DNA from 2 places in the Ramlibacter sp. MAHUQ-53 genome. Region 2 is predicted to be linked to the other one. Evidence: riboswitches for the same ligand, from Rfam matches in the RefSeq annotation. Region 2 holds a riboswitch; the other holds the start of a gene.

Region 1 (4,467 bases), on a different contig from region 2:
CCGGCTTCAGCGCGTACAGGGCCTGGCGCGCGGCGCGCAGCTTGGCCGCGCCCTCGGGCGTCTTGGGGGGAAAGAACTCAAGGCTGATGGGAAGCATCGGCTTCTCCTTCTCGCAATTCGAACAATCGGGGAATCGAGGGTCAACCGCCCTGGCGGGCGTGGATGAAGAACTCGCGGTTGCCGTCACCGCCGGCGATCGGGCTGTCGAACCAGCCCGCCACGCGCAGCCCCAGCGACTCGCAGCACACGCGCAGCCTGCGCTCCACCTCGGCGTACAGCGACGCATCGCGCACGATGCCGCCCTTGCCCACCTGCCCCGGCTGCAGCTCGAACTGCGGCTTGGCCAGCATCAGCAGGTCACCGCCCTCGGCCAGCAGCGGCGCCAGCGCCGGCAGCACCAGCGTGAGCGAGATGAACGACAGGTCGCCGGTGATGAAGCCGTAGGCCGCCTCGGGCAGGTCCGCCGCCACGAGGTGGCGCGCATTGATACGCTCCAGGCAGGCGACGCGCGCGTCGCCGCGGATGCGCGGGTGCAGCTGGCCGTGGCCCACGTCCACGCCCACCACGCGGGCCGCGCCCTGCTGCAGCAGGCAGTCGGTGAAACCGCCGGTGGACTGGCCCACGTCCAGGCACACGCGGCCCGCCACGTCGAGGCCGCTGGCGCGCAGCGCGCCGGCGAGCTTGAGGCCGCCGCGCGAGACATAGCGCACCTCGGCGTCGTCGGCCAGCTCGATCTCGCACCCGGCGGGCAGCTCCTCGCCGTTCTTGGCGACAGGCTTCCAGCCCTCGCGCGAGAGCCAGCGCATGCCCGAGGCGATCAGCCGCTGCGCCTGCGAGCGGCTGGTGGCCAGCCCGCGGTCCACGAGCAACTGGTCGGCGCGCATGCCGCTGCCTGCGCGATCAGTAGCGGTAGGTGTCCGGCTTGTACGGGCCCTGCTTGGGCACGCCGATGTAGTCGGCCTGCTCGTCGCTCAGCTCGGTGAGCTGCGCGCCGATCTTCTTCAGGTGCAGGCGGGCGACCTTCTCGTCCAGGTGCTTGGGCAGGGTGTAGACCTTGCCCACGTCGTAGCCCTCGGGGTGCGAGAACAGCTCGATCTGCGCGATCGTCTGGTTGGCGAAGGAGGAGGACATCACGAAGCTCGGGTGGCCGGTGGCGCAGCCCAGGTTCACCAGGCGGCCCTTGGCCAGCAGGATGATGCGCTTGCCGTCCTCGAAGATCACGTGGTCCACCTGCGGCTTGATCTCCTCCCACTGGCACTTGGCCTCGAGGGTCGCAACGTCGATCTCGTTGTCGAAGTGGCCGATGTTGCAGACGATGGCCTGGTCCTTCATCTTCGCCATGTGCTCGTAGGTGATGACCGACTTGTTGCCGGTGGCGGTCACGAAGATGTCGGCCTTGTCGGCGGCCCAGTCCATGGTCACCACGCGGAAGCCTTCCATGGCGGCCTGCAGGGCATTGATCGGGTCGATCTCGGTCACCCAGACCTGGGCCGAGAGGGCGCGCAGGGCCTGGGCCGAGCCCTTGCCCACGTCGCCATAGCCGGCCACCAGGGCCACCTTGCCGGCGATCATCACGTCGGTGGCGCGCTTGATGCCGTCCACCAGCGATTCGCGGCAACCGTACAGGTTGTCGAACTTGCTCTTGGTGACGGAGTCGTTGACGTTGATGGCGCGGAACATCAGCGTGCCCTTGGCCGACATTTCCTTCAGGCGGTGCACGCCGGTGGTGGTCTCCTCGGTCACGCCCAGGATCTGCGCGCTCTTGCGGCTGTACCAGGTGGGATCGACGGCCAGCTTGGCCTTGATGGACGCGAACAGGATGCGCTCTTCCTCGCTGCCGGGGTTGGTCAGGACGCTCGGGTCCCTCTCTGCGCGCTTGCCCAGGTGCATGAGCATGGTGGCGTCGCCGCCGTCGTCCAGGATCATGTTGGGGCCTTCGGTGGCCGAGCCCTTGGGGCCGAACTCGAAGATGCGGTGGGTGTAGTCCCAGTAGTCCTCGAGGGACTCGCCCTTGATGGCGAACACCGGCGTGCCGTTGGCGACGATGGCCGCGGCGGCATGGTCCTGGGTGGAGAAGATGTTGCACGAGGCCCAGCGCACGTCGGCGCCCAGCGCCTGCAGCGTCTCGATCAGCACCGCCGTCTGGATCGTCATGTGCAGCGAGCCGGTGATGCGCGCGCCCTTGAGGGGCTGCTTGGCCGCGAACTCCTCGCGGATGGCCATCAGGCCGGGCATCTCGGTCTCGGCGATGCGGATTTCCTTGCGGCCCCAGTCGGCCAGGGACAGGTCGGCGATGGCGCAGTCGGTCGTGGCTGCGGGCTTGAGGATGGCGTTCATGGGTGGCTCCAAGTCAGGTTCAACTGAAGGCCACGCCAGCCGGGGGAGGAGGCCTCACCGCACGGACAGCGTGGGTGAGCGTCGTTGCAAGAGATGGAATCCGAGCCTCGCACGGGACGTGCTGCAACGCTCCTCGGATGAAGCCCCGATTTTAGCGTGTCAGGGCTTGGCCCCGCGCGCCTCGCGTTTTTTCACCGCCGCCTCGATCCGCGCCAGCGTGGCGGCGTCGGGGTCGGGCCAGTTGCCGCCGCCCTGGCGGGCCATGTAGGCGACCGCCCGGGCGAGTTCCTCGAGGCTCAGGTCGGCGCGGCCGCCCTTGGGGGGCATCTGGCGGATGCCGGTCCAGGCGGTGGCGGTCAGGGCCGGCTGGCCCTCCCGGATCAGGGGTGCCCAGGCCTTGCGGTCCCCCAGCCGGGGGGCCTTGAGCAACCCCTCGCCGTGGCAGGCCATGCAGGCGTCGCGGACGATGGCCTCGCCGGAACGAGGGGCGGACTGGGCGCTGGCGGCCGTGGCGGCCGCCAGGAGGAGGGCGGGGATCAGGCGCATGACGGGACTATAGTGCGGCGCCCCGGTGCGGGCCGCCCCGGGCCAGTGGTAAAAGCGGGGCATGACCGCAGTGAACATGCCCGCCTCCCCGATCGACCCCATGCTGGCCAAGGTGGCCCCCGCCCTGCCCGAGGGCGACGGCTTCCTCTTCGAGCCCAAATGGGACGGCCTGCGCGCCCTGGTGTTCCGCACGCCCGCGGGCGTGGTGATCCAGGGCCGCGACCTCAAGCCCCTGAACCGCTACTTCCCCGAGCTGGAGAAGGCGCTGTCCGAGCAGCTCCCCAAGGGCTGCATCCTGGACGGCGAGATCGTCGTCTCCGGCCCGCAGGGGCTGGACGCCGAGTCGCTGCAGAAGCGGATCCAGATGTCCGAGTCCCTGATCGGGTTCCTGGCCCGCAAGGCGCCCTCCGCCTTCGTCGCTTTCGACCTGCTGGCCGCCGGCGGCCGCAGCACCATGGCCCTGCCCCTGCAGGACCGGCGCGCCCGACTCGAGCGCCTGCTGGCCGCCGCCAAGTCCCCCCTGCACCTCACCCCCCAGACCGCGGACCGGGCGGTGGCCCAGGACTGGCTGGCGCGCTTCCAGGGCGCCGGCCTCGACGGCGTCATGGCCAAGCCGGCCGACGCGCCCTACCAGCCGGCCAAGCGGACGCAGCTCAAGGTCAAGCACGCCCATACCGCCGATTGCGTGGTCGCCGGCTTCCACTGGCACACCGACCGCCAGGAGGCCGTCGGCTCCCTGCTGCTGGGGCTGTACGACGAAGCCGGCGTACTGCAGCCCGTGGGCACCGCCGCCACCTTCACCGTGGACATGCGGCGCGCGCTGGTGGCCGAACTGGCGCCCCTGCGCGAGAACGCGCTGGAGGGCCACCCCTGGCGCGACCAGGTGCAGACCCCGGAGAACCAGGGCGCCTGGCATGTGGGCAAGGCCCTGCGCTGGGAGCCGCTGCGGCCCGAGCGGGTGTGCGAGGTCAGCTACGAGCACCTGACCGGCAGGCGCTTCCGCGACGCCACCGCCTTCAAGGGCTGGCGCCTGGACAAGCCGGCGCACGCGTGCGGGTTCGACCAGCTGGCCGTGGCGACCCCGGCCGAACTCGGGCAGGTCCTCACGCCCTGGCTCAGGCGGGGCTGAGGCGGGACTCCCGGCGCGGCCGCCCCGCGCCGGCGGCCCGGCGGGATGGGCGCCGGCCAGGGCATCGGCGACAATCGGGGGTTCGGCTGCAGGCGCCCTGCAGTCTCCTGGCAACCTGCCGTCCCGACGGAGTTTCTTCCCTGTGTCCGCCTCACCGTTTGCCGCCGAGACCCGGCGTCGCCGCACCTTCGCCATCATCTCCCACCCCGACGCGGGCAAGACCACGCTGACGGAAAAGCTGCTGCTGTTCTCCGGCGCGATCCAGATCGCCGGCAGCGTGAAGGCGCGCAAGGCCTCGCGCCACGCCACCTCCGACTGGATGGAGATCGAGAAGCAGCGCGGCATCTCGGTGGCCTCCTCGGTGATGCAGATGCTGTATCGCGACCACGTGATCAACCTGCTGGACACCCCCGGCCACAAGGACTTCTCCGAGGACACCTACCGCGTGCTGACCG
Region 2 (4,467 bases):
TGTTCGCGCGCGCCTTGTCCAGCGGCCACAGCGGCGCCTGCTTCTTGCCGGCGTGCTGCTGGCGCACCTTCTCGTAGTCGGCGTTCACCTCGTCGATGTACTTGGCCGCCTGCTCGGACAGCAGGCTGGTGGCCACGCTCACGCTGCGCGAGGCATCGGGCACGTAGACCACCGGGCCCTCGTAGTGGGGCGCGATCTTCACCGCCGTATGCACGCGGCTGCAGGTGGCGCCGCCAATGAGCAGCGGGATCTTGCGCAGGCGGAAGTGCTCGTCCTTCTGCATCTCGGCGGCGACGTACTGCATCTCCTCCAGCGAGGGCGTGATCAGGCCCGACAGGCCGATGATGTCCGCGCCCTCGACCTTGGCCCGCGCCAGGATCTCGTGGCAGGGGACCATCACGCCCATGTTCACCACCTCGAAGTTGTTGCACTGCAGGACCACGGTGACGATGTTCTTGCCGATGTCGTGCACGTCGCCCTTGACGGTGGCGATGACGATCTTGCCCTTGGCCTTGACGTCCTCGCCGGCCGCCTCCTGCTGGCGCTTCTCCTCCTCGATGTAGGGGATCAGGTGGGCCACCGCCTGCTTCATCACGCGGGCGGACTTCACCACCTGGGGCAGGAACATCTTGCCCTGGCCGAACAGGTCACCCACGATGTTCATGCCGTCCATCAGCGGGCCTTCGATCACGTGCAGCGGGCGGCCGCCCTGGGCCAGCACGTTGCGGTAGGCCTCCTCGGTGTCCCCGGTGATGAAGTCGGTGATGCCGTGCACCAGCGCATGCGACAGGCGCTGTTCCACCGTGCCGTTGCGCCACTCGTTGCGCTTGCTGTCGTCCTTGGCCGCGCCCTTGGCCTGCTCGGCGATCTCCACCAGGCGCTCGCCGGCGTCGGGCCGGCGATTGAGCACCACGTCCTCCACGCGCTCGCGCAGGGTGGGCTCCACCTCGTCGTAGACGCCGACCATGCCGGCGTTGACGATGCCCATGTCCATGCCCGCCTGGATGGCGTGGTACAGGAACACGGTGTGGATCGCCTCGCGCACCGGGTCGTTGCCGCGGAAGGAGAAGCTCACGTTGGACACGCCGCCCGAGACCTTGGCGCCGGGCAGGTGCTGCTTGATCCAGCGGGTGGCCTCGATGAAGTCGACCGCGTAGTTGTCATGCTCCTCGATGCCGGTGGCGATCGCGAAGATGTTGGGGTCGAAGATGATGTCCTCGGGCGGGAAGTCGAGTTCGTCCACCAGCAGCCGGTAAGCCCGCTCGCAGATCTCGATCTTGCGCTGGTAGGTGTCGGCCTGGCCCTTCTCGTCGAAGGCCATCACCACGGCGGCGGCGCCATAGCGCTTGATCAGCTTGGCCTGGTGGCGGAACGGGGCCTCGCCTTCCTTCAGGCTGATCGAGTTGACGATGGCCTTGCCCTGGATGCAGCGCAGGCCGGCCTCGATCACCTCCCACTTGGAGCTGTCCACCATGATCGGCACGCGGGCGATGTCGGGCTCGCTGGCGACCAGGTTCAGGAAGCGCACCATCGCCGCCTGGCTGTCCAGCATGGCCTCGTCCATGTTGATGTCGATCACCTGGGCGCCGTTCTCCACCTGCTGGCGGGCCACGGCCAGGGCCTCCTCGAACTGGCCGTTCAGGATCAGGCGGGCGAAGGCCTTGGAGCCGGTGACGTTGGTGCGCTCGCCGATGTTGACGAACAGCGTCTTCTCGCCGACCAGCACGGGTTCGAGGCCCGCGAGGCGCATGGGAGGGACGGGAAGGGTGTCGGGATGGGGAGCGTCGGTCTGCATGTGGACTCACCTGGCGGGGAAACACGGGGCTAGGTGAGCGCGGTTGGATTCCTCAAGCCTGACGCCGGGCGGGCCCGGCGCTGCAGCGCTCCTTGAGTGGACCGGCATTTTACCGGCTGCGCCGCGGGCGGGACAGGGCAGGCAACTCGACCGGAGTGGTTGTTACGGACCGGTCTTGCCCGCAGGAACCCGCCATGTTCAAGACCACCAGCCAACGCTTCCTCGCCCCCACCCTGGTCCACGCCGCCCAAGTGGCGACGCCCCGGGCCGCCAGCTCGTCGTCCTCGCTGACCTCGCTCAACTACGCCCTGTGCAGCCGCCTGTCTGACCTCGACCCCCACCACCCCTCGGCCCACCGGGCCGATTCGATCGAGCGCCTGCACGAGGAGTTCGCCGAGTCCCTGGCGGAGGAGTGGCGGGCCCTGGGGTCGCAGGCCCGCTCCGGCCTTTCGCCCGAGGAGCAGGACACCCTGCGCCTGAACCGCACCATCAACGCCAACCTCTCGACGACGCTGGAACACGCGCCCCGGCTGCTGCGGGCCTTCACCCCCGATGCCGACCCCGACGTGCCGGGCCACGCCGCGCTGAAATCCGAGTCGGGCAAGGTGTTCTCCCGCATGGTGCAGCACCCCACCCGTCGGGCGCAGGCCATGGTCTATGCCGCGGCCACCCGTTCGGGTGACCACAAGGCCCTGGGCATCCTGCTGCCCACCCCGCAGGAGCGCCGCGAGGTCGAGCGCATGCGCGAGCAGGCCGGCGACCGCGGGCTGGACCTGCGCACCGTGGTCCAGCTCCGCGACTACGCCCACTTCGCCACCGGCTCCTTCAACTTCTACCGGGCGGCCTCCATCCTGAAGACGATGCATGCCACCTTGGACGTGGCCCTGCTGGTGGAGGACGTGACGGCGCCGTTCACCGAGGCCATCGAGCGCCTGTGGGCCTTCCCCGACGCCCGCGTGACGGGCGACGACGTGCACAAGGGGTGGGTGGGCACCAAGGCCCTGCCGCTGGCACCCGGCACCGGATTCGAATTCAGCCGCCCCATCTCGGCCACGGTGCGGGCGGAGGGCAGCTACGTGCTGCGGGTCACGCCCGACTTGCGCAGCTACAACGTGCACCTGGTCATGCGCGGCGGTGAGGGCCAGCGGGTCAAGGCCGTCCACTTCAGCCTCTACAACGCGCTGTCCACGGTGCACGAGGGCGAGGTCATGGTGCTGCCGAACCAGCGCTTCGTGGTGAAGTCGGCCACCGAGGAGGACGTGCGGGACGGCCAGTCCCTGCAGCCGGTCACCCGCTGCATCGCGCAGAAGGTGGGCGAGCCCCACGTGCTGTGAGGCCCGCGCCGCGCCCGTGCCTTACGCGGCGTCCCTGTAGAAGAAGTCCTTGCGCACGCTGCGAGCGGCCAGCGGCGCGACGGCCTGGCCGATGGCGGCGATGTGCTCCGGCGTGGTGCCGCAGCAGCCGCCGACGATGTTGATCAGCCCCTCGGCCGCGAACTCCCGCAGCAGGCGTGCCGTGACCTCGGGGGTCTCGTCGAAGCCGGTCTCGCTCATGGGGTTGGGCAGGCCGGCGTTGGGGTAGCAGCTGATGTAGGTGTCGCCGGCCACCTTGGCCAGCTCCTGGATGTAGGGGCGCATCAGGGCCGCGCCCAGCGCGCAGTTCAGGCCCACGGCCAGCGGCTTCGCATGGCGCACCGAGTACCAGAAGGCGGTGACGGTCTGGCCGCTGAGGATGCGGCCGGAGGCGTCGGTCACCGTGCCGCTGATGATGATCGGCAGGCGCTCGCCCGATTGCTCGAAGTACTCGTCGATCGCGAACAGGGCAGCCTTGGCGTTCAGCGTGTCGAAGATGGTCTCGACCAGGATCAGGTCCACCCCGCCCTCCACCAGCGCCTGCACCTGCTCGAAGTAGGCGGCGCGCAGCTGCTCGAAGGTGACGTTGCGCGCGCCCGGGTCGTTGACGTCGGGGCTGATGCTGGCAGTGCGCGGCGTGGGGCCGAGGGCGCCGGCGACGAAGCGCGGCTTGTCCGGGGTGGAGAACTTGTCGGCGGCCTCGCGGGCCACCTTCGCGGAGGCCAGGTTCAGCTCGCGCGCCAGGTGGCCGAGCTCGTAATCGTCCTGGGCGATGGAGGTGGCGCCGAAGGTGTTGGTCTCGATCAGGTCCGCGCCGGCGGCCAGGAAGCCCTCGTGGATGTCGCGGATCACGTCCGGGCGGGTCAGGCTCAGGAGCTCGCCGTTGTTCTTCACGTCCACGCCGTGGTCGGCGAAGCGCTCGCCGCGCACCTGTTCCTCGGTCAGGCGCAGGCGCTGGATCATCGTGCCCATGGCACCGTCGATGAGGGCGATGCGCTGGGCGAGGATGCCGGGCAGGGCCTGGCCGCGGGTGTAGGCGATGGGGGAGCTCATGATCCCCGTGATTGTAGGAACTGGCAGGGTCCGGCGCGGGGCCGGGGGATCCGATGACACACCCCCGGGCGTTGCGACGACAATTCCCGGATCTTGTCCGCTCTCCTGAATTCCCCCGCCTCCGCCCCCCTCGCCGTGCTGCGCGAGGTGTTCGGCTACGAGCAGTTCCGCGGCCCGCAGGCCGCCATCATCGACCACGTCAGCGCCGGCGGCGATGCCCTGGTCCTCATGCCCACCGGCGGCGGCAAGTCGCTGTGCTACCAGGTG

Evidence for each region. A riboswitch is a leader RNA that binds a small molecule or an ion and turns the genes downstream of it on or off. The one in region 2 is predicted to bind S-adenosylhomocysteine.
Region 1: linked by a shared signal. The riboswitch ahead of ahcY (adenosylhomocysteinase) and the one ahead of metH (methionine synthase) in region 2 are both predicted to bind S-adenosylhomocysteine.

What each region holds. Positions count from the first base shown of each region.
Region 1 is NZ_JBQWTS010000013.1:55,013-59,479, reverse strand. Features, by position in the region: gene metF (methylenetetrahydrofolate reductase [NAD(P)H]) at 1-97, opposite strand, end outside; gene ACT80S_RS17325 (TlyA family RNA methyltransferase) at 141-884, opposite strand; gene ahcY (adenosylhomocysteinase) at 901-2,337, opposite strand; S-adenosyl-L-homocysteine riboswitch at 2,407-2,478, opposite strand; gene ACT80S_RS17315 (c-type cytochrome) at 2,497-2,883, opposite strand; gene ACT80S_RS17310 (ATP-dependent DNA ligase) at 2,945-4,012, shown strand; gene ACT80S_RS17305 (peptide chain release factor 3) at 4,155-4,467, shown strand, end outside.
Region 2 is NZ_JBQWTS010000006.1:169,026-173,492, reverse strand. Features, by position in the region: gene metH (methionine synthase) at 1-1,750, opposite strand, end outside; S-adenosyl-L-homocysteine riboswitch at 1,824-1,895, opposite strand; gene ACT80S_RS11240 (hypothetical protein) at 1,990-3,129, shown strand; gene ACT80S_RS11235 (homocysteine S-methyltransferase family protein) at 3,151-4,200, opposite strand; gene recQ (DNA helicase RecQ) at 4,294-4,467, shown strand, end outside.